2 linked regions of the Methylococcus capsulatus genome follow. Each later gene encodes a partner of the first gene's protein in a complex. Links are inferred from orthologs where the notes say so. Each region holds a gene or a part of one and is shown on either strand. Other genes may lie near its edges. The genes, in order: N4J17_RS00805 and dsbD.

Region 1 (14,653 bases):
CGCTGAAAAACGCCGAGCGCTACGTCACACTGGAGTTGAAAGCCTTCGAGGACAAAGTGTTGAGCGCCCGCGAAAAAGCGCTCTCCTGCGAAAAAGCCCTCTACGAGGAATTACTGGAAACGCTTGCGACCTGGCTGCCCGCGCTGCAAGACTGCGCGGCGGGGCTGGCCGAACTGGACGTGTTGGCGACTCTGGCGGAGCGCGCCGAGCGGCTGAACTGGGTGGCGCCGCGACTGGCGGACGCCCCGGGCATCCGCATCGTCGGTGGACGCCATCCCGTGGTCGAGCAGGTCGGCGGCACACCGTTCGTGCCCAATGACCTGGCATTCGGTCCGGACCGGCGCATGCTGGTCATCACCGGCCCAAACATGGGCGGCAAATCGACCTACATGCGGCAGGCCGCGATCATCGTGCTGATGGCTCACATCGGGAGCCATGTCCCGGCGGCGGAAGCCGAAATCGGCCCGATCGACCGCATCTACACCCGTATCGGTGCTTCCGACGACCTGGCCGGTGGCCGTTCCACCTTCATGGTGGAAATGACCGAGACCGCCAACATCCTGCACAACGCCACGGCGGAAAGCCTGGTTCTGATGGACGAAATCGGCCGGGGCACCAGCACCTTCGACGGGCTTTCGCTGGCCTGGGCCTGTGCCGAGCACCTCGCGCGGGAAACCCGCGCCTACACGCTGTTCGCCACCCATTATTTCGAACTGACGGCATTGGCCGAGGAATGCGAGGGCGTCGGCAACGTACACCTGGACGCCGTGGAGCACGGCGACAAGGTGGTGTTCCTGCATACGGTCCGGGAAGGGCCGGCGAGCCAGAGCTATGGGCTGCAGGTAGCCGCGCTGGCGGGGGTTCCGCAGACGGTGATCGACAATGCGCGGCGGAAACTGGAGCAGCTCGAACGGCAGGCGCGTTCGGCCCATCAGCAAGCAGCGCCGGTGGCCCAGCTCGATTTGTTCCTGCCCCCGGAGCCGCACCCGGTGGTGCAACGGCTCGAGTCCCTGGACGTCGATGGCCTGAGCCCGCGCGAGGCCCTGAATCTGCTGTTCGAGTTGAAGCAGTCGCTGTGAGAACGGACCGGCGGCGGACGTATCCCCGTCCCGTCGGGGCAGAGGCTCAGGGCGTCCTCGCCTGCCTGCCGCCCTCGTCCTTTTCATGCTTGAGCATGCGGGCAAGCTGCTCGGCCGGAACGTAGCCCGGCAACACGTTGCCGCCACCGGTGACGATCATCGGCGTGCCCTGGGCACCGATGGCCGTTCCCAGCGCCATCTGCTCCTGCACGGGATTATCGCAGGATTTTTCTTCCACTTTCTCGCCCTTCTTGGCTTTGGTCAAAGCCGCATTGCGGTCCTTGGAACACCAAACACTGACCGCCTTGTCCCAGGACTCCGAGCCTTCCCCCGCCCGCGGGAAGAACAGGTAACGGATCTCGATGCCTTCCTTGAGATAGCTGTCCATCTCCGAATGGAGTTTGCGGCAGTAGCCGCAATCGATGTCGGTGAACACGTAGGCTACGTACTTGCCGATCTTCGGCTTGAACACGATCATGTTCTTTTCGCCCAGCTTTTCCAGCGCCCCGATCCGCGCCGTGGCGAGTTTGGGTTCGGTCAGGTCTTCCCGGTTCTTGAGATCGATCAGCGAGCCCTGGAAAAGGTATTTGCCGTCGTCGGACACATAGAACAGCTTGGGACCGACGATGACCTCGGAAATGCCGACCAGCGGCGACGGTTTGATGGAATCGGGCTTCACCCCGGGCAATGCCTGCCCGATCGCGTCCTCCACGGCTTTGGTATCCGCCATGACGGATGCGACGGGCACGGCCAGGAGCGCGACCACGGACAGCACGGAACGGAACGCTGGTTTCATCAGGGAATACCTCGGGATGGGAAGGAATGGGGAGCTTAGGAGAACAAGCGTTCGATGTCGAGCATGAAAGCCAGCGCCATCAACGCGATCAGGATGAAAAGCCCGACCTGCTGCGCCAGCATCTGGGTCCTTTCGGAGAGCGGACCGCCTTTCACCGCTTCGATCAGATAGAACATCAGATGGCCGCCGTCCAGCACCGGAACCGGCAGCAGATTGAGTACGCCGAGGCTGACGCTGATCAAGGCCAGGAACTTGACGAACTGCGCGAGGCCCGCCTTGGCGGACTGCCCGGCATACTGGGCGATGCTGATGGGGCCGCTTAGGTTTTCCACGGTCGCCTTGCCGATGAGCATGCGCCCGATCATCTTGAGCGAGAGCCAGGCGTAATCGCTGGTGCGCTCCACCGCCGCCATCAGGGCCGGCAGCACACCCAGCCGATACTCCACTTCCATCGCGGCCCGCACCGAATCCGGGATCCGGGCCGCCGCACCTATTCTCCCGACCGGACCCTTCGGGCCGTTGATGGCGTCCGGCCGAATCTCCAGGGAAACGTGTACGCCGTCGCGCTCGACCACCACGCTGATGTTCTGGCCGGGATGCGCACGCACGACGTCGACCCACTGACGCCAGCTGCGCAGGGTCTCACCGTCCGCCGAAAGCAAGAGGTCGCCGGATTTCAGACCGGCGCGCTCCGCCGGACTGCCGGGCTCGGTCCGTTCAACCACTGGCGGCAGTTCGGGCTCCCAGGGTTGCAGACCGAGCCGCTCCCCCAGGACTTCCGGCGCATCGAGGACATGCGCCGGGACGCTGAGCCTACGGAGCGCCTGTCCACCCCCGCCGGTCCTCACCTCCACCTCCACGACCCTCTCGTCCATCACCCGCTCGAAAATCCGCCCGACGGCGAGACCCCAGGTCGGCGTCGGATCGCCGTCCACGGCGATGATCTCGTCCTCCGGCTCGAATCCCGCCTCGGCGGCGAAGGTGCCAGCTTCCACCGGCCCGAGCACCGGCCGTATGCCGGTCTCGCCGACCATGAACACGCCCCAGTACAGCAGAATGGCCAGAAGGAAATTGAAAACCGGCCCCGCGGCAACGATGGCGAACCGGACCGGGAGGCGCTGCCGGTTGAAAGCGTAAGGCAGATCGGCCGGAGCAACCGGCCCTTCCCGCTCGTCGACCATGCGAACATAGCCGCCGATGGGAATGGCGGCCACCGTGAATTCCGTGCCGTCCGGTTTCCTTTGCCAGCGCAAGAGGGGCGTACCGAAACCCAGCGAGAATCGCAGCACCTTCACGCCGAGTCTGCGCGCCACCCAATAATGGCCGAACTCGTGGGCCGCAATGAGCAGCGCCAGAGCGACGAGAAAATAGAAAACCGTATGGATGAGAGCCATTAAACCCTTAAGTCATCAATGTACTTCTGCGCTACCTTGCGGGTTTCCGAGTCCGCTTGCAAGACCGACTCGATCGCATCCGCCGCAGCGGGGGAGAGCGTCGCCATACAATGCTCGATCACCCGCGGTATGCCGGTGAAAGCCAGCCGTCGGTCCAGGAACGCCGCGACCGCGGCCTCGTTGGCCGCATTCAGAATCGCCGGCGCCGTGCCGCCCGCCCGCACCGCTTCGTAGGCCAGACCCAGACAGGGGAACCGGGCGAGGTCCGGACGCTCGAAGTTCAATTGGTGGACAGCGAACAGATCGAGAGGTTCCGCGCCCGATTCGAAACGATCGGGCCAGGCGAGCGCATGGGCGATCGGAATGCGCATATCGGGCGTGCCCATCTGGGCCAGCACCGTGCCGTCGACGTAGTCCACCATGGAATGGATGACGCTCTGACGGTGCACGACGACCTGCACGTCGTCGGGCTGCATGTTGAACAGCAGGCAGGCCTCGATCACCTCCAATCCCTTGTTCATCATGGTGGCCGAATCGACCGAGATCTTCCGGCCCATCACCCAGTTGGGGTGCGCCACCGCCTGCTCCGGCGTCACCGACTCCAGCTCGGCGACAGGCATATGCAGGAACGGCCCGCCGGAAGCGGTGAGCAGGATACGGCGCACCCCGACGGCCTCAGTGCCGGCGCGGTAAGCGGCCGGCATGCACTGGAACACCGCGTTGTGCTCGCTGTCAATCGGCAGCAGCCTGGCCCCCGACCGTACCACTTCGGCCATGAACAGCTGGCCGGACATCACCAGCGCTTCCTTGTTGGCCAGCAGCACCTCCTTGCCGGCCCGTGCCGCCGCCAGGGTGGGCAGCAATCCTGCGGCACCGACGATCGCCGCCATCACGCTGTCCACCTCCGGGAGGGAGGCGACCTGCGCCAGCGCCTCCGCACCGGAGAGGACCTCGATGCCGCCCAGCCCCACCGCCGCCAGCCGCTGCCGCAGATCCGCCGCCGCCTCGGCCCGGATTGTCACCGCGTAGCTCGGCCGGTGCGCACGGCATTGCTCAAACAAGCGGTCGATGTTGCCGTTAGCGGTCAATGCCACCACACGGTAGCGGTCGGGATGGCGCGCCACCACGTCGAGCGTGCTGACCCCGATCGAGCCTGTGGAACCCAGTATGCATATGCCTTTCACGGAACTCTCCAGGATGGATGTCTGCAGGCGCTGCGGTTTACTCTTCCGGAGCCGGATCATCGGTTCCGGCATCGCTGGCCTCGGGCTCGGCCTGTTCCGGTTCCATCGATTCCGGAGCACTTTCATCGCCGCCCGGCTGGATCGGCTCGACCTGGATCGGGGCACCCTCCATTTCGGACGGTACTTCGATCGTCACGGGCTCTGCAGTCTGCAGGAACAACCCGAGCAGCATGGATCCGGCGTAAAAGACAGCGACCGACGCCAGCAATGCGTCGATCCGGTCGAGCACGCCGCCATGGCCGGGCAACAACGATCCGCTATCCTTCACGCCGCGCTGCCGTTTGAGCAGGCTCTCGAACAAATCGCCGCCCACGGAAATCACGACGGTGACGAGGGAAAGGATGACGAAATCGGCAATGGTCAAAGGCTCCAGTTTGAACCACAGGCCCACGGCGACCGCCAGCACGAGCGATACCGCCAGCGCGCCGTACAATCCCTCGACCGTCTTGCCTGGGCTGATTTCCGGCATCAGCTTGGTGAAGCCCCATCTGCGCCCGACGAAATAGGCGGCGATGTCCGCGAAAGAAACCAGCACCAGCAGGTACAGTGCCTGCGCGGCGCCAAAATTGAAACGCAGCCAGATGAAGAGGATCCAGGAGGTGAGCAGGATGAACCAGCCCAGCCCCAGCTTCAGCCCGACCGGCAGGCGCATCGCCAGCGCCTTGTCCGGTCTGGCCCGCAGCAGCAGGCCAACGGCGACCCACCACGCCACCACCGGCCACATCAGCCAGTCGACCGTGTAGGGTGCCCAGAAACTGGCGAAGACCATGGGCAGTCCGAGGGCGGCCAGGAACGCGATCCGCCCGAGGCGGCCGTCCACACCGGCGACCCCCGCCCATTCCCAGGCGGCAAGCAGGATCACGCCCCCCCACACTGCCGAAAACGCAGTGGGCTTGAGCAGGAGGACCGCCGCGATGACCAAAGGCGCCAGAATCAGCGCGGTAATCAAGCGATTTTTGAACATGGCGGACTCGGATTGGGTGAGTTGGAAAATGTTGGTGGCATGAAATCAGGGCATCCGGCCCGCGACCTGGTCCCCGGTATAACCGAACCGGCGCTGCCTGCCGGCATAGTCCTCGAAGGCGAGATCCAGCGCATCCTCGTCGAACTCCGGCCACAGCACCGGCGTGAAATACAGCTCGGTATAGGCAAGCTGCCAGAGCAGGAAGTTACTGATCCGGCGTTCGCCGCCGGTGCGGATGAAAAGGTCCGGCTCGGGGAGGTCGGCCAGGGCAAGCTGTTGCTGCAGCCTCTCCGCCGTGATCTGTTCGGGCGACAACTCACCCTGCCGGACCTTCGCCGCCAGGGTCTGAGCCGCCTGGACGATGTCCCAGCGTCCGCCGTAATTCGCCGCGATGGCCAGTTGCAAGCCGGTATTGCTGCGGGTCAGCGACTCGGCGGCGTCCATCCGTTCGCGCAGCGCTTCCCCGAAGGCCGTGCGGTCGCCGATGATGCGAAGGCGTACGCCATTCTGGTGCAGCTTTTCCGTTTCCCGTTCCAGCGTCGAGAGGAAAAGCTCCATCAGTACCGAGACTTCCTGCTCGGGACGGCGCCAGTTTTCGCTGCTGAATGCGAACAGCGTCAACGCCTCCACTCCCCGCTTGGCGCAGTGCTCGACCACTTTGCGGACCGCGCCGACACCGGCACGGTGGCCAGCGGTCCGGGGCAAATAGCGCTCTTGCGCCCAGCGGCCGTTGCCATCCATGACGATGGCGACATGGCGGGGCAAGCTGCGTCCGCTGGCGCCATCGTCCGGGGCAGACGCCACAGGCTTGGCTTTGTCCGGCAAAAAAATCATGGATCGCAGCGTGTCAAACGGCAAGCAGATCGGCTTCCTTCTGCTCCAGAAGCTTGTCGATCTCTTTGATGAACTGATCGGTGATCTTCTGAATCTGCTCCTGACTGCGGCGATCCTCGTCCTCGGAAATCAGCTTTTCCTTGAGCGCGGCCTTGAGTTCGTTATTAGCATCTCTACGGATGTTCCGGATCGCTACCCGTCCGTTCTCGGCCTCCTGGCGCACGACCTTGATCAGGTCGCGGCGGCGCTCTTCGGTCAGCGGCGGCAGCGGCACCCGGATCACAGAACCGGCGGTGGAAGGGTTCAGCCCCAGGTCCGAAGTCATGATCGCCTTTTCGATGGCCTGCACCATGTTCCGCTCCCACGGGGTGACCGCCAGGCTGCGAGCATCCTCGACGGCAACGTTGGCGACCTGGGTCAGCGGCACCTCATTACCGTAATAAGACACCCGGATGTGCTCCAGCAGGCTCGGGTGGGCACGCCCGGTGCGGATCTTTGCGAATTCATGCTTCAGAGCCTCGATGCTTTTCTGCATCCGCTCGGCAGTACGTTTCTGTATGTCATTGATCATCTGTTCATCACCCCGTTACCAGCAAAGATCCGATGTCCTCGCCCCGAATCAGGCGCATCACCGCGCCTGGACGAAAAACGTTCATGACCCGCAGCGGCATCTTGTAATCGCGGCACAGCACCAGGGCCGTCGTATCCATGACATTGAGGCGCTGATTCAGCGCCTCGTCATACGTCAGGCGCGAATAGAATCTCGCTTCTGGATCTTTCAAGGGATCAGCCGAATAGACACCATCGACCTTGGTGGCCTTGATCAGCAGGTCGGCACCGATCTCGATGGCTCTGAGGCTGGCAGCGGAGTCGGTGGTAAAGAACGGATTGCCCGTACCCGCGGCAAAAACCACGACCCGGCCTTTTTCCAGATGCCGGACTGCGCGCCGGCGAATATAGTCTTCACAGACCTGATTGATCTTGAGGGCCGACATCACTCGCACCGGCCGCCCCAGATTCTCGAGGGCATCCTGCATGGCCAGGGCATTGATGACCGTGGCGAGCATGCCCATATGATCGCCGGTCACGCGATCCAGTCCTTCGGAGGCTTTCTCGGCGCCACGGACGATATTGCCGCCACCGATGACCAGGCCGACCTCGATGCCAGCCCGGCACAGCTCATCGATTTCCGTCGCGAGCCGCATCAGGATCTCGGCCGCTATGCCTGCTCCCTGATCTCCCATCAAGGCTTCGCCGCTGAGCTTGAGCAAGATACGTTTGTATACCGGTTCTGTCATAAACTCGTCGGAAGCTGGTTAATCCATTCTGAGCGCGGGCCACACCCGGCCCGGGAGAGCCTGCCCGGCGCGCCGAGGCGCCGGGCATGGATGCCTCAGGAAGCGCGCACCTGCGCCATCACTTCCTCGGCGAAATTGGTTTCTTCCTTTTCGATGCCCTCGCCGACTTCGAAGCGGACGAAACGCACCACCGAGGCACCTTTGGATTGCAGGAGCTTACCCACCGTCTGGTCGGGATCCTTGACGAAGGGCTGTCCCAGCAGGGTGATTTCACCCAGGAACTTGTTGATCCGGCCTTCGACCATCTTTTCGATGATGTTCGCCGGTTTACCGCTGGCCTGAGCCTGAGCACTGAAGATTTCCTTTTCCTTGGCGATCACCTCGGCGGGCACGCCCTTCTCGTCACAGCACAGCGGCTTGCTGGCGGCGATGTGCATGGCGATATCCTTGCCCAGTTCGGCGTCGCCGCCGACCAGTTCGACCAGCACGCCGATCCGGGTGCCGTGCAGATAACTGGCCACCCACCCGTCCTGACTGATCAGGCGTTCGAAGCGGCGCACATTGATGTTCTCGCCGATCTTGGCGATCATCTCCCGCCGCACCTGGTCCACCGTCGCGCCTGCCCGCATCTCGCCGGCCAGGAAATCTTCGACGGTCGTCGCGGAGGAAGCCAGGACCGCAGCGGCGACGTCGTCGGCGAACTTGACGAAGTCATCGCCCTTGGCGACGAAGTCGGTTTCGCAGTTGACCTCGACGATGGCCGCGGCCTTGCCGTCCTCGCTCACCTTGACGCAAATGCGGCCTTCGGCGGCGGTACGGCCGGACTTCTTGTCGGCCTTGGCCAAACCCTGCTTCCTCATCAGTTCGACCGCGGCCTCCAGATCGCCGCCGGTTTCCGTCAGAGCCTTCTTGCACTCCATCATGCCGGAGCCGGTACGTTCGCGCAGCTCCTTCACCATTCCCGCAGTAATACTCATTACAGCCAACCTCTCGAATGAAAACCGTTGATCAATCCCAAAAAAACGCCTCCAGGCGGAGGCGTTCTTCACGACACTGCCGGGTGCGGGCCGTCAACCACCCAGACTCTCGCCCGTGGCTCCCTGCTCCGCCTCCGGCTCCATTTCCACGAATTCGTCCGCCGCCCCCGTGCCGAAATCCACACCGGACGCCTTGCCACGCAGAATCGCCGTGGCGGCGCTCTGGGCATACAACTGGACCGCCCGGATGGAGTCGTCGTTGCCCGGAATCACGTAGTCGATGCCGACGGGGCTGTTGTTGGTGTCCACCACGCCGACGACGGGGATGCCCAGCTTATGCGCTTCGCTGACGGCGTTCTTCTCATAGCCTGTATCAATGATAAACATCACGTCGGGGAGACGATCCATGTCGCCGATGCCGCCGACGTTGCAAACCAGCTTCTCCAGCTCACGCATCATGCCGAGCGCTTCCTTTTTGCTGAAGCGGTTGAGACGGCCATCGTCGCGCATGGCCTGCAGATCCTTCATCCGGGCGATGGATGCCTTGATGGTCTTGAAATTGGTCAACATGCCGCCCAGCCAGCGGTGATTGACGTAAGGCATGCCACAGCGCCGGGCTTCTTCTTCGATGACCTTGCGCATGGTCTTCTTGGTGCCTACGAACAGAATCTTACCGCGGTTGGCTGCGACCTGCTCCAGGTATTTCATGGCATCGTTGAACAGCGGCAGCGTCTTCTCCAGATTGATGATGTGGATATTGCTGCGCGCGCCGAAGATGAAAGGAGCCATCTTCGGATTCCAGTAACGCGTCTGGTGCCCGAAGTGAACGCCCGCTTCGAGCATCTGGCGCATGGTAACTGAGGTCATCGGTTTCTCCGTATAATGTCTTGCCGGACTGGCAGAGCCCGGCGGTAGGGTTGCGCCTCCACGCATCCCGGCCGACGACCGTCCCCGACGGGACGGCACCCCACCGGCCGTGACGATGCATGTGTGGTGTGTTGCCAAATAAAGCTGTGCTTTATACCATAGCGGTACCGTTTGGACAATCGACCCTCCCTCCTTCCACGGACCGGGAGCCTTCCCGTTTCCGCCGTAATTTCATGAGCATCAGCATCAAAAGCGCCGAGGAAATCGAAGGCATGCGCCTGGCCTGCCGCCTCGCCGCGGAAGTCCTGGACATGATCGCGCCTTTCATCAAGGCCGGCATCACCACCGAAGAAATCGACCGGATCTGCCACGACTTCATCGTGGACGAGCAGCGCGCCATCCCTGCTCCGCTGAATTACAAGGGCTTCCCGAAGTCGATCTGCACCTCGGTCAACCACGTCGTTTGCCACGGCATTCCAGGCCCCAAGAAGCTCAAGAACGGCGACATCGTGAACATCGATATCACGGTCATCAAGGACGGCTTCCACGGCGACACCAGCAAGATGTTCCTGGTCGGCCAGGTCAAACCCTATGCCCGGCAACTGGTCGACGTCACCCGCGAGGCCATGTATCTGGGTATACGTGAAGTGCGGCCCGGCGCCGCGTTGAACCGGATCGGCGCCGTCATCGAACGGCATGCCAGCAAATACAATTACTCCGTGGTGCGGGAATTCTGCGGCCACGGCATCGGCCGCGAATTCCACGAGGAACCGCAAGTGCTCCACTATTTCGAACCGAAGCTGGACATCCGGCTCGAAGCCGGAATGATCTTTACCATCGAGCCGATGATCAACCAGGGCAAGCGTCACGTCCAGATGCTCTCCGATGGCTGGACCGCCGTCACCAAGGATCACAAGCTCTCCGCGCAATGGGAGCACACTGTGCTGGTGACACCGACGGGTTACGAGGTACTGACACTGCGGCAAGAGGAAGATTTTGGGCGGACCGAACTCGGATAGCACGCGCGGCCTGCATGCCTCCGATCGGATCGCGGCCTGTAAGGCGCAGATCCAGCACAACACCGCGGAGCTGGCTGAGCGGTTCTGGTCCGGCGCTCCCGTCACCGATCTGATCCGAGAGCGCACAGCTTTCATCGACCACCTGCTCACCGAAGCTTGGGACCATCGCCTTGGGGGGGACGCCACAGACGTCGCACTGGTGGCCGTCGGTGGCTACGGACGCGGTGAACAGCTGCTGCATTCGGACATCGACCTGCTCGTACTCCTCGACGAGGCCGTGCCGCCGTCGCGCCAGCAGGAGCTGTCGGATTTCTTGCGCTTTCTTTGGGACGTCGGCCTGAAACTGGGCCAGAGCGTGCGATCGCCCGCCCAATGCGCGGAAGAAGCGCGCGCCGACCAGACGGTCATCACCAACCTGCTGGAGGGCCGACTGCTGGCCGGCTCGGCGGCGCTGTGGGAGGCGGTGAAGAGCGAAATTGCCCCCGAACGCATGTGGTCTTCGGCCGCGTTCTTCGAGGCGAAGATGGCCGAGCAAAGGATTCGCTACGCCAAGTACCACAACACGGCCTATAACCTCGAACCCAATGTCAAGGAAGGCCCGGGCGGCCTGCGCGACATCCAGCTCATCGGCTGGATCCTCCGCCGCCACAGCGATGCACGTGGGCTGCAGGACCTAGTCGCATACGGCTGGCTGACCGACACCGAATACCGTGAACTGAAAGAGGCCCAGGAGTTTCTCTGGCGTATCCGCTTCGCCCTGCATGCACTCACCGGCCGCTGCGAAGACCGGCTGCTGTTCGATTACCAGCGCGAACTCGCAGAGCTCTTCGGTTACCGGGGCGAAACCAGCAATGAGGTCGTCGAAGGCTTCATGCAGGATTATTTCCGCACCGTCACCGGGGTGGAGCGCCTGAACGAATTGCTGCTGCAGCTGTTCAACGAAGCCGTTCTGCACCGCGAGGAAGCGTTCTCGCCCACACCCGTCAACGACCATTTCCAGGCGGTCAACGATTATCTCGAAGCCGTGCGTCCCGCGGTCTTCCGCGACCACCCCCTAGCCCTGCTGGAAGTGTTCCTGGTCCTGCAGAAAAACAGCACGCTGGAAGGCATCCGCGCCGCCACCATCCGCCTCATCCGCCAGCACACCCATCTGATCGACGACACCTTCCGCAACGACCCCGAAGCCTGTCGGCTGTTCATGGCCATTCTGCGCCAGCCCGGCGGCATCACTCACCAGCTGCGGCGGATGAACCGCTATGGCGTGCTCGCCGCCTACCTGCCCGAATTCGGCCGGGTCGTCGGCCGCATGCAGTACGACCTGTTCCATGTCTACACGGTGGACGAGCATACGCTGTTCGTGGTCCGCAATCTGCGGCGCTTCGCCTTGGAAGAGTTCCAGCACGAGAATCCGCTGTGCTACGAACTGTTCCCGCTCATCGAAAAACCGGAGCTGCTCTACATCGCCGCGCTGATGCACGACATCGGCAAAGGCTCGGGCGGCGACCATTCGGAAGTGGGTGAAAAGATCGCAGAGGCATTCTGCCGGCGCCACCACATCGGGCGACGTGAAACCGAGTTGGTGAAATGGCTGGTACGGCATCATCTGGTGATGTCGATGACGGCTCAGCGCAAAGACCTGAGCGACCCGGAGGTCATCCACGAATTCGCCCGGATCGTGCGCAATCAAAATACGCTGAACCATCTCTATCTGCTCACCGTCGCCGACATACGCGCCACCAATCCTTCCTTGTGGAACTCCTGGAAGGGCGCGCTGCTGCAGGAACTCTATACCAGCACCAGCTGGACTCTGCGACGCGGACTGGACACCCCGCCGGACTATGCCGAACAGATCTCGGCGGCCAAGGACGAAGCGCGGACACTCCTGCAACGCTTCGGCCTGGCCGAAGACGCCATCACCGCAGTGTGGGAGAACATCGGCGACGACTATTTCCTTCGCTTCCTGCCCGAGGAAATCGCTTGGCACACCACCGCCATTGCCGCCTGCCGGCCGGAACACCTGCCGCTGGTGCTGCTGCGCCCAGAAAGTCTGCGCGGCAGTGCCGAGGTGTTCATTTACGACCGCAACCGCGACTTCCTGTTCGCCCAGACCACCGCTGTACTCGACCAGCTCGGCCTCACCGTACTGGACGCTAAGATAATCGCCTCGCGCCAGGGATTCGCGCTGCTCAGTTTCAATGTGCTGGAACAGTCCGGCACTGCGCCGGAGGGACTGTTCCGCCTGGTTCAGATCTGCGACCGGCTGAAGGCGGTGCTAAGCGGCGGCGGCACGCCGCCACCCGCGGTCAGCCGTCTGCCCGCCCGCCAGATCCGGCACTTCACCGTGCCGACCAAAGTGTTCTTCCACGACGATCCGCAGAACCGCTTCAGCGTGCTTGAGCTGATCGCCACGGACCGCCCCGGTCTGCTGTCCAAAGTCGGACAGGCATTCATGCAGACGGGGATACGGGTGCACAATGCTAAAATTTCCACCATCGGCAGCCGCGCCGAAGACATTTTCTTCATCACCGACCGGGAAGACCGGCCGCTGACCGGAGAAACGGACCGGCAGGCTCTGCGGCAGACATTGATAGAATTCGTGGGCGATCACTGACCGCGGCGACTCACTGCCGACATAACAACCAGGAGAATCCCATGGCAATCGCAACACCGTTGGTAGACAACTGGTACGAAGAACAGGACACCGGCCGGCAATTCCGGGTCGTGGCCGTGGACGATGCGAGCGACACCATTGAGATCCAATATCTCGAGGGAGAGCTGAGCGAGCTGGACCGGGCGTCCTGGGAGCAGGGGGCGATCGCCGCGATCGAAGCCCCGGAAGACTGGAGCGCGCCTTTCGACGACGTGGAAACCGACGATCTGGGCTACAGCGACCCCGATCTGCACCGCCCCGACACGGGCGATTTGACGCTGGACGACTTGTTGGAGGAAGAGGACAAGGAGCCGTACTGAGGAAGCGGCTAGCCCGGAAACGGGCGGTAGCGATCCAGCAGTCCGAGGTCTTCCGCCGCCGCCCGGCAGGTGATATAGCCATCGTAGGTATTCACCGCCTTGGCCAGGCCGGGGTCGGCCCGCAAACAGGCCTCGCCTTCATCGGCCAGGCGCAGCAGATATGGCAGGGTGGCATCGGTCAGCGCCAGGGTGGAAGTGCGCGGATAAGCACCCGGCATATTGGTTACACAATAGTGGATCACGCCATGCTCCACGTAAACCGGATGCGAATGCGAGGTCGGCCTGGAAGTCTCCACACAACCGCCCTGATCGATACTGACGTCGACGATCACCGACCCCATCGGCATCGACCTCACCATGGCATCGGTGACGATGTAATCGGCACGTGCCCCCGGCTGCAGCACTGCGCCCACCACCAGGTCGGCGTCACGCAGGGTCTCGGCCAGGCGCGCGCTGTCCGACAGGAAGAACTCCAGCCCAGGCGCCCGCCGGCACAGAGCCTCGCCCTTTTCCGGGACCAGCCCCATGACCTGAACGTTGGTGCCCATGCCCCAGGCAGTGAGGGCGGCATGTGAGCCGACCACGCCGTCGCCGATCACCACGACCTTGCCATGGCGCACGCCCATGACCTCGCCGAGCTGAACTCCCCGGCCGCCGTTGAAGCGCGCCAGATAGTAAGCGCCGACCTGGGCGGCCATATTGCCCGCCACCGCGCTCATCGGCGCGAGCAGCGGCAGACGCCCCTGCGCGTCCTCCAGCGTCTCGTAAGCCACCGCCGTAGTACCGCTGTCCAGCAGCGCCCGGGTCAGGCCGGGATCGACGCCGGCCAGATGGAAAAAGGTGAACACCGTCTGCCGCTTGAGATAAGGATATTCCGAGGGCACCGGCTCTTTCACCTTGACCACGAGGTCGGCCGCCCAGGCATCGGCCGCGTTCCCCAGCCGCGCTCCCGCCGCCAGATATTCCTCGTCGGCGAACCCCGAGCCGAGACCGGCCGCGGCTTCCACCAGCACTTCGTGCCCGGCCTTGACCAGGGCCGCCACCCCTTGCGGAGTGACGGCCACACGGTTTTCCAGATCCTTGATTTCCTTGGGTACGCCGATTTTCATGAGAAAATATACTGACGGATTTCTTGTTCGGTTTTCTGAACCAGATTCTTATCCAGTGTTTTGCTGACCAGCTTGGCGGTCGGACCGCTCAATGCCTGTCGC
Region 2 (14,852 bases), 1.9 Mb from region 1 along the record:
TCGGCCAGTACCAGCACGATGTCAACCAGACCCAACTCGGCCGTACCCTCGATGCGGTGGTGGAGGACTGCGTGAACGCGGTGGGGGTGGATGTCAACACCGCTTCGGTCTCGCTGCTGCGTTACGTCTCCGGCCTATCGCAGAGTCTGGGTCAGAATATCGTGGAATACCGCAACCAGCATGGGCCGTTCTCCAATCGGGAGCAGTTGAAGAAGGTCTCGCGGCTCGGGCCCAAGGCCTTCGAGCAGGCTGCCGGCTTCCTGCGCATTGCCAATGGCGAACATCCGCTGGATGCTTCCGCCGTGCATCCGGAAGCCTATCCGGTGGTGGAGAAGATCGTCCAGCGCACCGGCAAGGATATTCGCGAGCTCATCGGTAACGTGGCCTTCCTGCGCAGCGTGAATGCCGAACAGTTCACTGACGAGCGCTTTGGGCTGCCCACCGTCACCGACATCCTGCGCGAACTGGAGAAGCCCGGCCGTGATCCCCGGCCGGAGTTCAAGACCGCCCGTTTCAAGGATGGGGTGACCGAGCTCAAGGACCTCCAGCCAGGTATGCGGCTGGAAGGGGTGGTGACCAACGTCACCAATTTCGGCGCTTTCGTCGATGTCGGCGTGCATCAGGACGGTCTGGTTCACATCTCCCACCTGGCGGACCGGTTCGTGCGCGACCCGCGCGAGGTGGTCAAGGCCGGGGACGTGGTTCAAGTGAAGGTGCTGGAGGTCGATGTCCCGCGCAAGCGGATCGCCCTGTCGATGCGCAGCGACGCGGTGAAGAGCGAAGCGGGGCCGCCGCGTCCGGAGGCGAGAGGGCCGGCCGGCAAGCCGCGCAGCAAGGCCACTCCGCAGCCGGTACCCCAAGGCGCCATGGCCGAGGCGCTGGCGCAGGCCTTGAAGCGCGGGCGCTGAGTTTACCGTTTCAGGTGCCGTCCGCTGCCGGGAGGTCTTTGGCGGCCTGGCGTTCCTCCCCGGATGGCAGCGGCGCCGCCGGTGTCGTGATCCAGGCCGCGATGTCACGCCAGGGCCTCTCAGCCTGGAGGTCGCGCAACAGCAGGTGGTAACCCTGGCGGTAATAGGCGAAGCGGGTGCCGGCTGGAAGTTTGTCCAGCAGGATCATGAGCGGCGCTTTCGGAATGATCTCGTCGCGCTCACCATAGAGCACGAGGGTCGGAATCTTGAGTCCTGAGACACGTTCCTGGGCGGTGTCCATCAGGTCTGCCAAGCCTTTTATCGCGTCGACCCGGGTGGCTTTGATGACGTTCGGATCCCGCCCCAGTCCGCGGAGCATCTCGATGTTGTCCGATGCCATCACCCCCAGTCCTTCGCCGGTGATGCGCAACCAGGGGAGGGTATGCGAGCTCACAGCCAGCAACAAGCTTTGGTACCACGGCATGGTGTTGCGCGACCATACCGCCGGCGCGGACAGGATCAGGCCATCGACGCGTGGCGGGCGGGCGGAGGTCATGGTGACGATGGCCACGGCGCCGCCCATGCTTTCCCCGAGCAGATAGACCGGCACGCCCGGATGTCGAACCCGGACCTGGCCGACGAAGGTTTTGAGATCCCCGGTATAGGCCTCGACTCCCGCCCAGAGGCCGCGCCCCGGCGCCAGCCCGAAGCCGCGTTGGTCGTAGGCGTAGCAGCCGATTCCCTGGGTCTTTAGATAACTGCCCAAAGGCTCGAAAGCTAGGCTGTAGTCGTTGAAGCCGTGGACGGCGACGATGACGGCTTTGGGCCGTGTTCCGGGCGGCAGCCAGTGCCGGACCGGCAGCACCGCGCCATCGGGGGCGATGAAATGGCCGGCGTACAGTCGCGGCGGCGCCACATTCGGGCCGGGATGGTTGACCACAGGGGTACAGGCCGCCTGTATCATGAGGAGTGTCAGGCAAAGTACGGCACGTCTGGGTGCGATGACGACACGATGGTCCATAGCGGACGTGGCGGTGAGGAGACGAATGGGAAATTATACCGCCGGATGGCAAACCTTATGAGGCGAAAAAATCAACCAGGGACGAGCAGTCGAGTGAGAAGACGAGAGTGCAAGACTTGGGAGAGGAGAAGGTGGTCTTCGCGAAGAAGAAGTGTGTCGGTCCCCGGCGTACCCCAGAAAGGCAAAGCATTCGTTTGGTGAGTACACAAAATCCATGCCATTCATTCGACGCGCCGTGTCTTCGTGGATCGGCATCAGTCTTTCCGGTGGAACCGGGGTCGGGGCTGTGGCAATCGCCCCGGTTTGTGTGGGATATCACCTGATTTGCCGTCGCTGAGAGAGGCCATGGTTGTTTCGACGACGTGCATGCCGTCCAGGAAGTTCGGGGGGGACCTCATCCACTTCGCGCGGGACGCTTACGGTTCGATCGAGGTGGTCGATACGTTCGGTGTACGGACCTTGCATTTCGGTACACCGGCGCGGCAAAGCGCCATGTGTCTACAGGAACCGGACCGGGTCGAGCTGCCTTATGTGCGGGCGATGCTGAGCGCCTTACTGTTCCATCCCCAGCCTTCCGACGTTCTGTTGCTCGGGCTCGGTGGCGGTTCGCTGGCGAAGGCATTGTTCCAGCACTTTCCGGCCTGTCAGATCGACGTGGTGGAGCGGCGCGGGGTGGTCGTCGAGATTGCCCACCGGTTCTTCGGACTGCCGTTGCACCCGCGGTTATCCGTCACGGTCGGTGACGCTGGGGAATTCGTCAAACAGGCGGGGAGGCTTGCCGCCTACGATCTCATTCTCGCTGATCTGTTCGACGGGGAGGGCATGGCCTCGCCGGTGGCGGAGGAGTCGTTCTATTTCGGCTGCGCGGGTATGCTACGGCCGGCCGGCGTGTTCGGCATCAATCTCTGGGGTTCGCAGACCGCAGCTTGCAACCGGGCTCTGGATATGATGAGAAAAGCCTTTGACGGGCCGGCATTCCGGCTGGCGGTTCCGGGGCGGGGTAACCTGATCGGGTTTTCGCTCGCCTCCGAACCGAAGCGGGCGGCCATGGATGCGATGGAACAACGGGCACGCCGGCTCGAGACGAGGCTGGGCATCGAATTCAGCCGTTTTCTATGGGCCTTGAAAGCTGCGGGCCGGGCGTTTCCCAAGTCGGAGTCCAGGACACGGGGCGGCTGACTCAGTCCATTGCCGCGCCGGCGAGGCGTAAGCCGTCTTCGTTGAAATCCAGGACGGTCAGCTCGCCCTCGGCATCGGTGATTTCCGCGCGCCTGAGTTTGCCATTCCGGTGATAGGCATAGCGGTGCTCCATCTCGACCTCGCCGTAAACCATCTTCTGCAGGCCGACCAGGCGGTCCTGGTCGTCGAAAAACCCTTGAAAATAGGTGTTTCTGTGGCTGAGCTGTTCCGGTTCGAGTTCGGTCGTCAACTTGAGAGGGAGGTTCACACCGCTGTAAGTCAGGAAGAACCGGCAGGTGGCGGCGATCGCTTCGGACATGGTTGCACCCAGGGCTTTATTCGTGGAGCGACGATGATGGCATAAGTGTGGGCTGGCGTGGAATGGCGGGAACTGCGTGAAAAGACTTGCTTGTTTCCGGGTTTTGACCTGCCGTATCCGGAGCGGAACCGGTTCGTAGTCCTCAAACCGTGCAAATCATGGGCTGGCTTTGTTGGCATCGGTCTTGCTAGATAGCTGGCGCATAACCTCACTTTTGGCCTGGCGGCAGAGTGTCTTTGAACTGAAGAACTGTCATGGATGCGCCACTTTCCGCCAGCTTTTTTTGTGGGTGCGTTCAGATTGGTTCCAGGTTGGCGTAGGCCAGCATCAGCCATTTGGCGCCCACCTCCGCGAAATTGACATGGACCCGCGCCTGGGCTCCGTCGCCCTCTTGTTGCAAAATCACGCCCTCGCCGAACTTGCCGTGGCGGACCCGCTGGCCCAACCTGAATCCCCCGCGAGCGCCTGCGCCGGGCATGGCCGACGTATCGGCCGACTGCATCGCGGATGCGACAGGCCGGCTGACCCCGCCCTTCATCCGGACCTCTTCCAGACAGTCTGGCGGCAGTTCCCGCAGGAAACGGGATCGCCGCGGATAGGTCTCCTTGCCGTAGAGCCGCCGGCACTCGGCGTGGGTGATATAGAGCTTGCGCCGCGCCCGGGTGATACCGACGTAGCAGAGGCGGCGTTCTTCTTCGAGGCGGGCGGGGTCTTCCAGCGACTGCAGGCTGGGAAACAAGCCTTCCTCCAGGCCGACCAGGAACACCAGGTTGAATTCCAGGCCCTTGGCCGCATGCAGGGTCATGAGCTGGACGCAGTCCTCGCAACTTTCGCCCTGGTTCTCGCCGGCCTCCAGCGCCGCGTGGGCGAGGAATTGGTCGAGGCCACCCAGTTCGGGATCGATCAGCGGATCCAGCTCGAACTGGCGGGCGGCGCCGACCAGTTCCTCCAGATTTTCCACCCGGGCTTCCGCCTGCTCGCCTTTCTCCTTACGGTAATGTTCCAGTAAGCCGGAGCTTTTGACCGCGAGCTCTACCTGTTCCCACAGCGCCCGCCCCTGGGCCGCGGCGGCCATGGTTTCGACGAGATCCAGGAATCCGGCCAGGGCGCCTGCGGCCCGGGCGGGCAGCACGCCGTCGCCGATCAACTTCTCCGCGGCGGCCCACAACGACAGCTGCTCGAAGCGCGCCAGTTCGCGGACGAGGTCGAGGGTCTTGGCGCCGATGCCGCGGGTCGGAGTGTTGATGACCCGTTCGAAGCCGGGATCGTCGTGATGGTTGGCTATCAGCCGCAGGTAGGCGAGGGCGTCCTTGATCTCGGCGCGCTCGAAGAAACGCAGGCCGCCATAGACCCGGTAGGGGATGCCGAGGGCCAGCAGCTTTTCCTCGAACTGGCGCGACTGGGCGTTGGAACGGTACAGAATGGCCGCGTCGCTGCGCCTTCCGCCTTCCTCCACCCAGCGGCGGATCCGCTCGATCACGAAACAGGACTCGTCCTGCTCGTTGAAGGCGGCATAGACCGAGATCGGTTCCCCCCGGCCGCCTTCGGTCCACAGATTCTTGCCGAGCCGCCCCTCGTTCCGGGCGATCAGAGCATTGGCGGCGCTGAGGATGTTGCCGGTGGAGCGGTAGTTCTGCTCCAGGCGGATCATCCGGTGGCGCGGGTAGTCCCGCCGGAAACGGTGCAGGTTTTCGATCTTGGCGCCGCGCCAGCCGTAGATGGACTGGTCGTCATCGCCCACTACGCTGAGATTGTCGCGGTCCTGGGTCAATAACCGTAGCCAGGCGTACTGCACGCTGTTGGTGTCCTGGAATTCATCGACCAGCACGTGCTGGAAGCGTTCCTGATAGTGTGCGAGGGCGTCGGCGTTGTCGCGCAGGAATTCGTGGGTGCGCAGCAGCAGCTCGGCGAAATCCACCAGGCCGGAACGCTGGCACAGTTCCTCATAGGCGAGATAGATCCGCCGCATCTGCTGTTCGAACGGGTCGTAGGAGTCGGGCAGGTTCCTGGCCCGGCGGCCTTCATCCTTCTGGGTGTTGATGTACCACTGGATCTGGCGCGGCGGCCAGCGCGCCTCGTCCAGTTCCAGGGTTTTGAGCAGCCGGCGGATCAACCGGTACTGGTCGTCGGAATCGAGGATCTGGAAGCCCTCGGGCAGTCCGGCTTCGGGCGCATGGCGACGCAGGAAACGGTGCGCCAGGCCGTGGAAAGTGCCGACCCACAGGCCCTGAGTCGACAGCTCGAGCAGCGCTTCGATCCGCGCCTTCATCTCGTTCGCGGCCTTGTTGGTGAAAGTCACGGCGAGGATGGCATGCGGCGAGACGCCTTCGGCCCGAAGCAGCCAGGCGATGCGATGTACCAATACGCGGGTCTTGCCACTGCCTGCTCCGGCCAGCACCAGCAGCGAGCGGTCCGGTGCGGTGACGGCCTCACGCTGGGCTTCGTTCAGGGGAGCGATGATGTCGGTGATGTCCATGACGGGCATTTTACACCCGTCTTGCGCAATACCTGGGGAGCCTGCACAATCGAGAAGCTTTACCCCAGGGATATGGCCCAATGCGCCGTGCCCGTTTTCCTCGCCCGGCCCTCCCTCCGCAGAGGGCAAGGGTTTTCCCTTAAGCGACCGCACGTTCAAGAGGAGGTTATGACAATGGCTTTTGATTATAAGAAAATGCTAAAGCGTGAGCTCAACGTCGGCCTGAAAGATCGCCAGTACCGCATGATAGGCGGCGCCGTAGCGCTGCTGCTTTCAGTGTTCCTCGGGAATATCTTCCTGCTGCTGATCGGCATCGTCCTCGTGGCCACCGCACTCATGCGCTGGTGTCCGGTGTATTCCGGGCTCTCCAAGAGCACCGTCGATCCGAATGAACCGGCACCCGATAGCGGTTCCCATTCCGGCACCGAATCCCACTGATGGACAGCGGTCCTCCGGCGCAGGGATGCGCCCGGCTAGTCCTCGCGTCGGAACTGTCCTTCGAGGGTTCGGGCGCCGGAATCCGGTGAGTCCGGTGGCTGGAAATCCCGGAGCATGTGCTCGACGAGATAGGCCGCAATCAGCCGGCGCGATGCCGGCAGCAGCAGGATAAGGCTCGCCCCGTCGGACAGGAAGCCGGGTATCAGAAGAAGAATGCCGGCAATCAGGATCAGACCGCCTTCGATCATGTCCTGTGCAGGGATACGCCCGGCTTCCAGGCTTTGCTGGATGCGAGCGAAGGTTTTCAGTCCCTGGGTTTGCATGAGATAGGTTCCGGCCAGTGCTGCCGAGCCGAGCAGCAGAAGGGTCGGCAGAAAACCGAGCACGCTGCCGACACGGATCAAGACGTAAATTTCTGCGATCGGCAGCAGCAGTAGCGCCAGGATGGCGAGTTTCAACGGATTCATCGATACGGGTTTCTGTAAACTTTAAACAACGGGCGCACTTTTTCCCATGACATCGGTCTACTGTCTAGTCGTTTGCAGCTGTCCGGATGAGGAAACCGCCGGTGTTTTGGCGGAAGGGTTGGTCGAAGGGAGACTGGCGGCCTGCGTGAACATTGTCTCCGGGGTACGGTCGGTCTACCGGTGGCAGGGTGTTCTCGAGAAATCGGCGGAATGTCTTCTGTTTGCCAAGACTCGGGCGTCCCGTCAGGTGGAACTGCAGACCTGGTTGAGGGCGCGGCATCCTTATGAACTTCCAGAAATCATCGCGATCCCCATCCAAAGCGGATTGCCGGAATATCTCGAATGGGTCGGAACATGCGTGACGCCGTGAGATGGATCGGCCTGCTCCTGGTTTTTGGGCTGGCCAGTGCGCCTGTGCTCGCCGTAGACGGCCGTGACCTCCTGTCGCCGGAGCGGGCGTTCCCGGTAACTGCTCGGCAGTCCGGCGCCGGCATGGTTTCGCTGGCGTGGGACATCGCCGACGGCTATTACCTCTACCGGAGCAAATTCAAGTTCGCATCGCGCACCCCAGGTGTCCGCCTCGGCGAGCCGGTCTTTCCGGCAGGCTACAAGAAGCAGGACGCATTTTTCGGCGAAGTCGAAACTTACCGGGGACATGTCGAGGTCCAGCTACCTCTCGTTGCGGAATCCGCACTGCCGGAGTCGCTGGAACTGGAGGTGACGGTGCAGGGCTGTGCCGATGCCGGTGTCTGCTTCCCACCGTACCAGCGGCGGATCGGGGTGACAACCGCTGCGATCGGCGGTGGTGGGGCGTTCACGCGGCTGGCCGGTGCGCTCCGGGGTATCGGCAGTGGGCCGGCGAACGGGGACTTGCTGCCGGCGGATCAAGCGTTCCGCTTTTTCGCCGAGGCGCCGACCGGCGACGTCCTCCGGCTGAGTTGGCAGATCGCGCCCGGTTATTACCTCTACCGCGAAAAATTCCGCATTGTCTTGCGCGATTCCGAGGGCGTCGCTCTGGGGGGCTATGCGTTCCCGCGCGGGGAGCCGAAGATCGACGAAGAGTTCGGCGCGGTGGAAATCTTCCATGGCGAGGTCGCCGTTGACATTCCCTTGGTCAGGACCGACAGCGGTCCTCGCACCCTCACCCTGGAGGCCGGCTTCCAAGGGTGCGCCGAGCGGGGCGTCTGCTACCCGCCGATGGCGAAGACGGTCGAGCTCGCCCTGCCGGCCGCTGCGGAAGGAAAAAGTGTCTCGGCGGTGGCCGGAGCGACCGTCATCACCGAGCAGGACCGCATTGCCGACGGGCTCTGGCGCGGTTCGCTCTGGCTCAACATGCTGAGTTTCCTCGGTTTCGGCGTCCTGCTCGCCTTCACCCCCTGCATTTTCCCGATGATCCCGATTCTTTCCGGCGTCATCGTCGGCCACGGTCATGCCATCACCACGCGCCGGGCGTTTTCGCTGTCGCTGGCCTATGTGCTCGCCCATGCCTTGGCTTACACCGGCTTCGGAGTTCTGGCCGCCCTGTTCGGTGCTAACCTCCAGGCCACATTGCAGAACCCATGGGCGATCGGAGCTTTCAGCGGCCTGTTCGTGGTGCTGGCGCTATCCATGTTCGGCTTCTACCAGCTTCAGCTCCCGATCGCCCTGCAGTCGCGGATCGCGGCGCTCAGTTCGCGGCAACAGGCGGGCAGTCTGGCTGGCGCGGCCGTGATGGGACTGCTGTCGGCCGGCCTCGTGGGGCCTTGCGTGGCGGCACCGCTGGCGGGGGCGCTGATCTACATCGGCCGGAGCGGCGATGCGCTGCTGGGTGGGGTCGCCCTGTTTTCCCTTGGCCTGGGCATGGGACTGCCGCTGCTGGCAATCGGCACCTCGGCGGGCAAACTGCTGCCCAAGGCCGGCATGTGGATGAATGCAGTCAAGTCGGTGTTCGGCGTGGCCATGCTGGCTGTGGCGGTATCGATGCTGGAGCGGATCGTCCCCCTGTCCCTCGCCATGCTGATGTGGGCGCTGCTGCTCATCGTGCCGGCCGTATACATGGGGGCGCTCGATGCCCTGCCCGCGGGGGCTTCGGGCTGGCGCAAGCTATGGAAAGGACTGGGTGTGGCGATGGCCGTCTACGGCGTGTTCATGCTGCTTGGAGTGGCGGCTGGCAGCCGCGATCCATTACAACCTTTGCGGGGGGTGGCCGCTCCCCCGGCTGCCGTCGCCGATGCCGGTCCCCCGCCTTTCTTGAGGGTGGCGAGCCTGGCGGAACTGGAGGCTCGTCTGGATGAGGCCGCTTCTGCCGGACGCTGGGCGATGCTCGATTTCTACGCCGATTGGTGTGTGTCGTGCAAGGAGATGGAGCGTCACACCTTCAGCGATCCTGCGGTCAAGGCGAAGCTGAAAGAGATGGTGCTGCTCAAGGCCGACATCACCGAAAACGGCGATGAGGACCAGGCATTGCTACGGCGCTTCGGTCTGGTCGGTCCGCCGGCGACGCTGTTTTTCGGTCCCGACCGGAGCGAGCGGAAACCTTTCCGGCTGGTGGGCTTTACCGAGTCGGAAAAGTTCGTCCATCACCTCGAGCGGCTGTTCGACGGTGTCCGATAGGTTCGTGCTGGTTCTGGTCGCTGTGTTGGCCCTTCTGGCGGGGGCGCTGGCGCAGCGTTGGCTGTCGGTTGCAGCGCCCGACTGGCAGGGGCCGGAATCGGTGTTTCCCGACCTTTCCGGCCACCCCGTGCGTCTGTCCGATGAGCGTTCCGAAGTGCTGCTGCTGAATTTCTGGGCAAGCTGGTGCGAACCGTGCCGGGAGGAAATGCCGGTGCTGGACGACCTCCATGCGGAATTCGGGCCGCGCGGGCTCAAGGTCGTCGGTCTGGCGCTGGAGGACCGTGAGGCGGTTGCGGCGTTTTTGCGGCAGCTGCCGGTGGGCTATCGTATCCTGGTCGGTGAGCACGGTGGCGATACGTTGGCGGCGCACCTCGGGAATGCCGGCGGAGGCTTGCCCTTCAGCGTGGCTTTCGACGGCCGCGGGCGGGTGCTCGCGACTTTCCTGGGGCCCCAGACGAAGAACGGCTTTCTGGCCGCCATCGGGCCGCGGCTCATGTCGCCCCGATGATGCCGCCAACCGGCCTGTTGCTGCATTTGTGGACAAGATACTGTCATTTCGGCAGAATACCGCCGCCTGTTTGGGCGATTTCATCGATATTTAAGAGCTGGCACGCGCAATGGCGGGTATCTTGGTGCTGAACGGGCCTAACCTCAATCTGTTGGGGGTGCGTGAGCCCGGCATCTATGGCAGCGACACGCTTTCGGATATCGAATCGCGCCTGGAGGCACAGGCCAGGGCGGCGGGCATGCCGATCGATTTCTTTCAGAGCAATGCCGAACATGCTTTGATCGAACGCATTCACCAGGCGTTCCGCGACGCGGTCGACATGATCATCATCAATCCCGGTGCGTTCACCCATACCAGCGTCGCTTTGCGCGATGCGCTGCTGGCCACCGCCGTGCCTTTCATTGAAGTACACATTTCGAACGTGCATGCGCGCGAGCCGTTCCGCCGTCATTCCTATCTTTCCGATATTGCCAAGGGGGTCATCTGCGGATTGGGCCCCGTGGGCTACGAACTGGCGCTCCAGGCCGCCCTGCAAATGACATATAGGTCGTTATAGATGGATATTAGAAAAATAAAAAAACTGATCGATATCATCGAGGGATCGGATATCGCGGAGATCGAAATTCGCGAAGGGGAAGAGTCCGTCCGGATCAGTCGTTACACCTCCAGCCTCGCGGTCCCCGCCGCCTTGGCGGCGGGGACGATGCCAGCGGCGGTATCCCAGGTTCCCACCGGGCAGCCGGCACCGCCACCCACCGAAGCGGCCAAGGAAACTACCGGCCACGAGGTGCGATCCCCCATGGTGGGCACGTTCTACCGGGCACCCTCTCCCGGTTCCAAGGCGTTCGTGGAAGTGGGGCAGCGGGTCGAAGTCGGCGACACGCTCTGCATCATCGAAGCGATGAAAATCCTCAATCAGATCGAAGCCGACAAGGCCGGCATAGTGACCAAGATTCTGGTGGAGAACGGTCAGCCCGTGGAGTACAACCAGCCGCTGTTCGTGATCGAATAGCCTTCGGCCCGTTTCGGCTCAACAGTCTCCAAGGTACTCACTATGCTAGGTAAAGTCGTCATCGCCAATCGCGGTGAAATCGCTTTGCGCATCCTCCGTGCTTGCCGCGAGCTTGGGATCAAGGCCGTCGCCGTACATTCCGAAGCGGACCGCGATCTGAAGCACGTGCGCCTGGCCGACGAGTCGGTCTGCATCGGACCGGCGGCCTCGCGTGACAGTTATCTGAATGTTCCGGCGATCATCAGTGCCGCCGAGGTCACCGATGCTCTGGCGATCCATCCCGGCTATGGCTTTTTATCGGAAAACGCCGATTTCGCCGAAAAGGTGATTCAGAGCGGATTCATCTTCATCGGACCGAGGCCGGAAACCATCCGCATGATGGGAGACAAAGTCGCGGCCATCGAAGCGATGAAAAAGGCCGGGATCCCCACTCTGCCGGGCTCGGACGGCCCTCTGGGAGAGAACGAGCAAGAGAATCTGGTAATCGCCAGACGGATCGGTTTTCCCATCATCATCAAGGCTGCCGGTGGCGGTGGCGGGCGCGGCATGCGGGTCGTGCACAGCGAGGCCAGTCTTGCCGCTTCCATTGAACTGACCCGGAGCGAGGCCGGCGCCGCGTTTGGGAACGACATGGTATACATGGAGAAGTTTCTGGAGAATCCGCGCCACATCGAGTTTCAGGTGATCGCGGATTCACACGGCAACGTGGTTCATCTGGGGGAGCGTGACTGCTCCACCCAGCGCCGTCACCAGAAGGTCGTGGAAGAAGCGCCGGCACCCGGCATCACCCAGGCACAGCGGGATGAGATGGGCATGCGTTGCGTGCAGGCATGCAGAGAGATCGGTTATCTCGGCGCCGGCACGTTCGAATTCCTCTACCAGGATGGCCAGTTCTATTTCATCGAAATGAACACCCGGGTCCAGGTCGAGCACCCCGTGACCGAAATGGTCACCGGCTTCGACATCGTCAAGGAACAGCTGCGGATCGCCGCCGGCGAGCCGCTTTCGATCCGTCAGGCCGAAGTGGAAATGCGCGGGCATGCCATCGAATGCCGGATCAATGCAGAGGATCCCGTCAATTTCATGCCATCGCCGGGGCTGATCGAGCAGTTCCATATGCCGGGCGGGCCGGGTATCCGTGTCGAGACCCACATCTACAACGGCTATCGTGTTCCGCCGTATTACGATTCCATGATCGGCAAGCTGATTGCCCATGGTGAAACTCGCGCCGGAGCGATCGCCCGGATGCGTACGGCCTTGAACGAGATGGTGATCGGCGGAATCAAATGCAATATTCCGCTGTTGCTCGATATCGTCAACGACAGTGCTTTCGAGGCGGGCGGGCAGAACATCCATTACCTAGAGCAGAAGCTGGGGCTCAAGCACTAAAGTCATGTGGCAGCAGTTGATGGTGACCGTCGACGAGGAACTGGCCGAAGATGTGTCGGATGCGCTGATGGATGCCGGCGCCTTGTCCGTCAGTTTCCTGGACGCCGGGGATCAAGCGTTGTTCGAGCCTCCGCTCGGTACGACTCCGGTGTGGACGCAAACCCGAGTGGTGGGTCTGTTTGAGAAGGATGGCGACTTGGCAGCAATCCGCTCGGCGCTCGGTGGGCAATTCGGCGAGGAAAGGCTTAGGGACTGGAGCGAGGAAACGCTGGCCGACCAGGTCTGGGAGCGGGCCTGGCTCGAACATTTCCACCCCATGCGTTTCGGCAGCCGGTTGTGGGTCTGCCCAACCGGTTTCACGGTCGAGGAAACCGATGCAGTGGTCATGCGGCTGGATCCGGGGCTGGCGTTCGGCACCGGGACCCACCCGACCACCGCGTTGTGCCTGGAATGGCTGGATGCGGCGGATTTGCACGGTGCATCGGTGTTGGATTATGGCTGTGGCTCCGGCATCCTGGGCGTTGCCGCGGCGTTACTCGGGGCCGCCCGCGTCCATGCCGTCGACATCGATCCGCAGGCGCTGGCGGCCACCGTGGAAAACGCCCGGCAGAACCGCGTCGGGGACCGAATCGAGGTGGCCTTGCCCTGGGATCTGGTGGACGGCGAGAGCGACATCGTATTGGCGAACATACTGGCCAATCCCTTGATGGAACTGGCCGATGCCTTGCGGTCGCGGTTGCGGCCGGACGGCCGGATTGTACTCTCAGGCATTCTGGCGGAGCAGGCGGACGCTGTGGCCTCTGTGTATGCGCGAAAAGGCTTCGAAATGGAACCCGCCGTGCTCAGTGAGGGCTGGGTCCGGCTCGCTGGGGTCAGACGGACTTAAAGGTGTTTACCCGCTGCCCCTCCTGTGGTACGGCTTACGGAATCTCGGTGCGCCAGCTACGGGAAGGGCGGGGTGTCATGTTATGCGACCACTGCGGTCGTGTTTTCAATGCCCTCCCGGGACTGGAGGAGAGTGTTCCCGATCCGTATTCGCAGCCGCCGAAGGCCGGGGCGGGACGCTGGTTCCGGGGAGGGACGAGAGGATATGATCAGTCCCCCCGCCCGGGGTTTTTCCTCCGGCTGGCCTGGGGTGTCGGCAGCATCGCCCTGGCGATCGCTCTGCTCGGCCAGGTGGCCTATTTCGGCAGCACTCGATTTGCCCAGGATGAGGCTCTGCGGCCATGGCTGGTGATGCTGTGCAATGCCGTAGGATGCCAGCTACCGCCCTACAGCGACGTCGAATCCATCCAGATCGTTGAGCGGACCCTACGGCCGGTGCCGGCCACCGGCGGCTACGAATTCCGGCTGGTCATGGCCAACCAGTCCACGGCGGCCCAGGTGTTTCCTTCGATCGTCCTGCGTGTGGTCGACCGGCAGGGGAAGCCGGCGGCGGGTAGGGTGTTTTCGCCGGCGGAATACCTGCCGAAGGGAACCGGTATGTCCATGATGCCGGTCGGGAAGTCTCTGGAAGTCCGCCTGGAACTGGCGAAGCCCGCCCGGGACATCAGCGGTTTCACCTTCGAATTGATCTGACCCTGTTCCAGGCGTGTCCCCTTCGGGAACCGCCTTTTCTTTATTCAAGCGCCAATGGTGCTTGGGTTGGCGACTGTATGTCTGAATTGTCGGTATTGCGGCTGAAGAAGAACGAGGAGCGTCGTTTGCGGGCGGGGCACCTGTGGGTCTTCAGCAACGAAGTGGATGGCGAAAAGACTCCACTCAAACGGTTCGTTCCCGGTGAATACGTGGTGGTGGAGGATTCCCGCCAACAGCCGCTGGGCTTGGCTTACGTCAACCCGGAATCGCTGATCTGCGCGCGGCTTTTGAGTCGCGACCACCGCGTGGCGATCGACCATGCCTTTCTGTTAAAGCGCCTGAGCCGGGCCCTGCATCTGCGCGAAATGCTTTTCGCCAAGCCTTATTACCGTCTGGTGTATGGTGAAAGCGACGGCCTCCCCGGCTTGGTGATCGACCGTCTGGGCGACGTGCTGGTGTTGCAGGCCAGCACGCTCGGCGCGGAGCGGCTGCAGGACCCAGTGATGGAGGTGCTCGACAAGCTGCTTTCACCCCGTACCCTGGTGCTGAAAAATACTTCGAGTCTGCGCCAGTTCGAAAAGCTTGAGAATTACGTGCGGGTGCTGGGTGCGCCGCTCGAGGGGCTGGTGCCGATCGAAGAGAACGGCGCGAAGTTCCTGGTCGATCCCGTGGGAGGGCAGAAGACGGGGTGGTTCTTCGACCATCGCCAGAACCGTGCCGTGGTGGCGCAGTTATCGAAATGTCAGCGTGTACTCGATCTGTTCTGCTATACCGGAGGCTGGGGTGTCCAGGCGGCCCTGGGAGGGGCAGAATCCGTGGATTGTGTGGACAGCTCCGAATCGGCGCTTGCGCTCGCCGCGGAAAACGCCAGGCTCAACGGTGTGGGCGATCGCATGGGCTTCATCCGGCAAGATGTTTTCGAGTTCCTGAAGCAGCTTCGGCACAAACGCCATCGCTACGATTTG

The links.
Region 2: the proteins of N4J17_RS00805 (region 1) and dsbD are in contact, whole or in part, in a crystal structure (PDB 1JZD), measured with the Escherichia coli proteins. The link is inferred for Methylococcus capsulatus from one-to-one orthologs.

The regions. Positions count from the first base shown.
Region 1 is NZ_CP104311.1:187,445-202,097, forward strand. The notes cover bases 1-2,810. They hold N4J17_RS00805 (DsbC family protein), read right to left. Parts: upstream 1,876-2,810; coding sequence 1,126-1,875; downstream 1-1,125. Other genes in these bases: mutS (DNA mismatch repair protein MutS), read left to right, coding at 1-1,079; rseP (RIP metalloprotease RseP), read right to left, coding at 1,911-2,810. Also shown: more of rseP, read right to left, coding at 2,811-3,269; ispC (1-deoxy-D-xylulose-5-phosphate reductoisomerase), read right to left, coding at 3,269-4,453; N4J17_RS00820 (phosphatidate cytidylyltransferase), read right to left, coding at 4,491-5,477; N4J17_RS00825 (isoprenyl transferase), read right to left, coding at 5,523-6,311; frr (ribosome recycling factor), read right to left, coding at 6,325-6,882; pyrH (UMP kinase), read right to left, coding at 6,890-7,609; tsf (translation elongation factor Ts), read right to left, coding at 7,705-8,586; rpsB (30S ribosomal protein S2), read right to left, coding at 8,680-9,453; map (type I methionyl aminopeptidase), read left to right, coding at 9,687-10,472; glnD ([protein-PII] uridylyltransferase), read left to right, coding at 10,450-13,083; N4J17_RS00860 (DUF6763 family protein), read left to right, coding at 13,125-13,442; ald (alanine dehydrogenase), read right to left, coding at 13,451-14,551; N4J17_RS00870 (host attachment protein), read right to left, coding at 14,548-14,653. UniProt on the Escherichia coli protein: Acts as a disulfide isomerase, interacting with incorrectly folded proteins to correct non-native disulfide bonds.
Region 2 is NZ_CP104311.1:2,118,992-2,133,843, forward strand. What follows is about bases 6,773-9,781. They hold dsbD (protein-disulfide reductase DsbD), read left to right. Parts: upstream 6,773-7,162; coding sequence 7,163-9,400; downstream 9,401-9,781. Other genes in these bases: N4J17_RS10555 (FxsA family protein), read right to left, coding at 6,773-6,808; cutA (divalent-cation tolerance protein CutA), read left to right, coding at 6,855-7,178; N4J17_RS10570 (TlpA disulfide reductase family protein), read left to right, coding at 9,390-9,781. Outside these bases: N4J17_RS10525 (Tex family protein), read left to right, coding at 1-908; N4J17_RS10530 (alpha/beta hydrolase), read right to left, coding at 919-1,929; N4J17_RS10535 (hypothetical protein), read left to right, coding at 2,296-3,108; N4J17_RS10540 (DUF6156 family protein), read right to left, coding at 3,110-3,427; uvrD (DNA helicase II), read right to left, coding at 3,723-5,903; N4J17_RS10550 (YgaP family membrane protein), read left to right, coding at 6,078-6,341; more of N4J17_RS10555, read right to left, coding at 6,377-6,772; more of N4J17_RS10570, read left to right, coding at 9,782-9,908; aroQ (type II 3-dehydroquinate dehydratase), read left to right, coding at 10,018-10,464; accB (acetyl-CoA carboxylase biotin carboxyl carrier protein), read left to right, coding at 10,465-10,920; accC (acetyl-CoA carboxylase biotin carboxylase subunit), read left to right, coding at 10,963-12,309; prmA (50S ribosomal protein L11 methyltransferase), read left to right, coding at 12,314-13,195; N4J17_RS10595 (DUF3426 domain-containing protein), read left to right, coding at 13,243-13,887; N4J17_RS10600 (class I SAM-dependent rRNA methyltransferase), read left to right, coding at 13,965-14,852. UniProt on the Escherichia coli protein: Required to facilitate the formation of correct disulfide bonds in some periplasmic proteins and for the assembly of the periplasmic c-type cytochromes.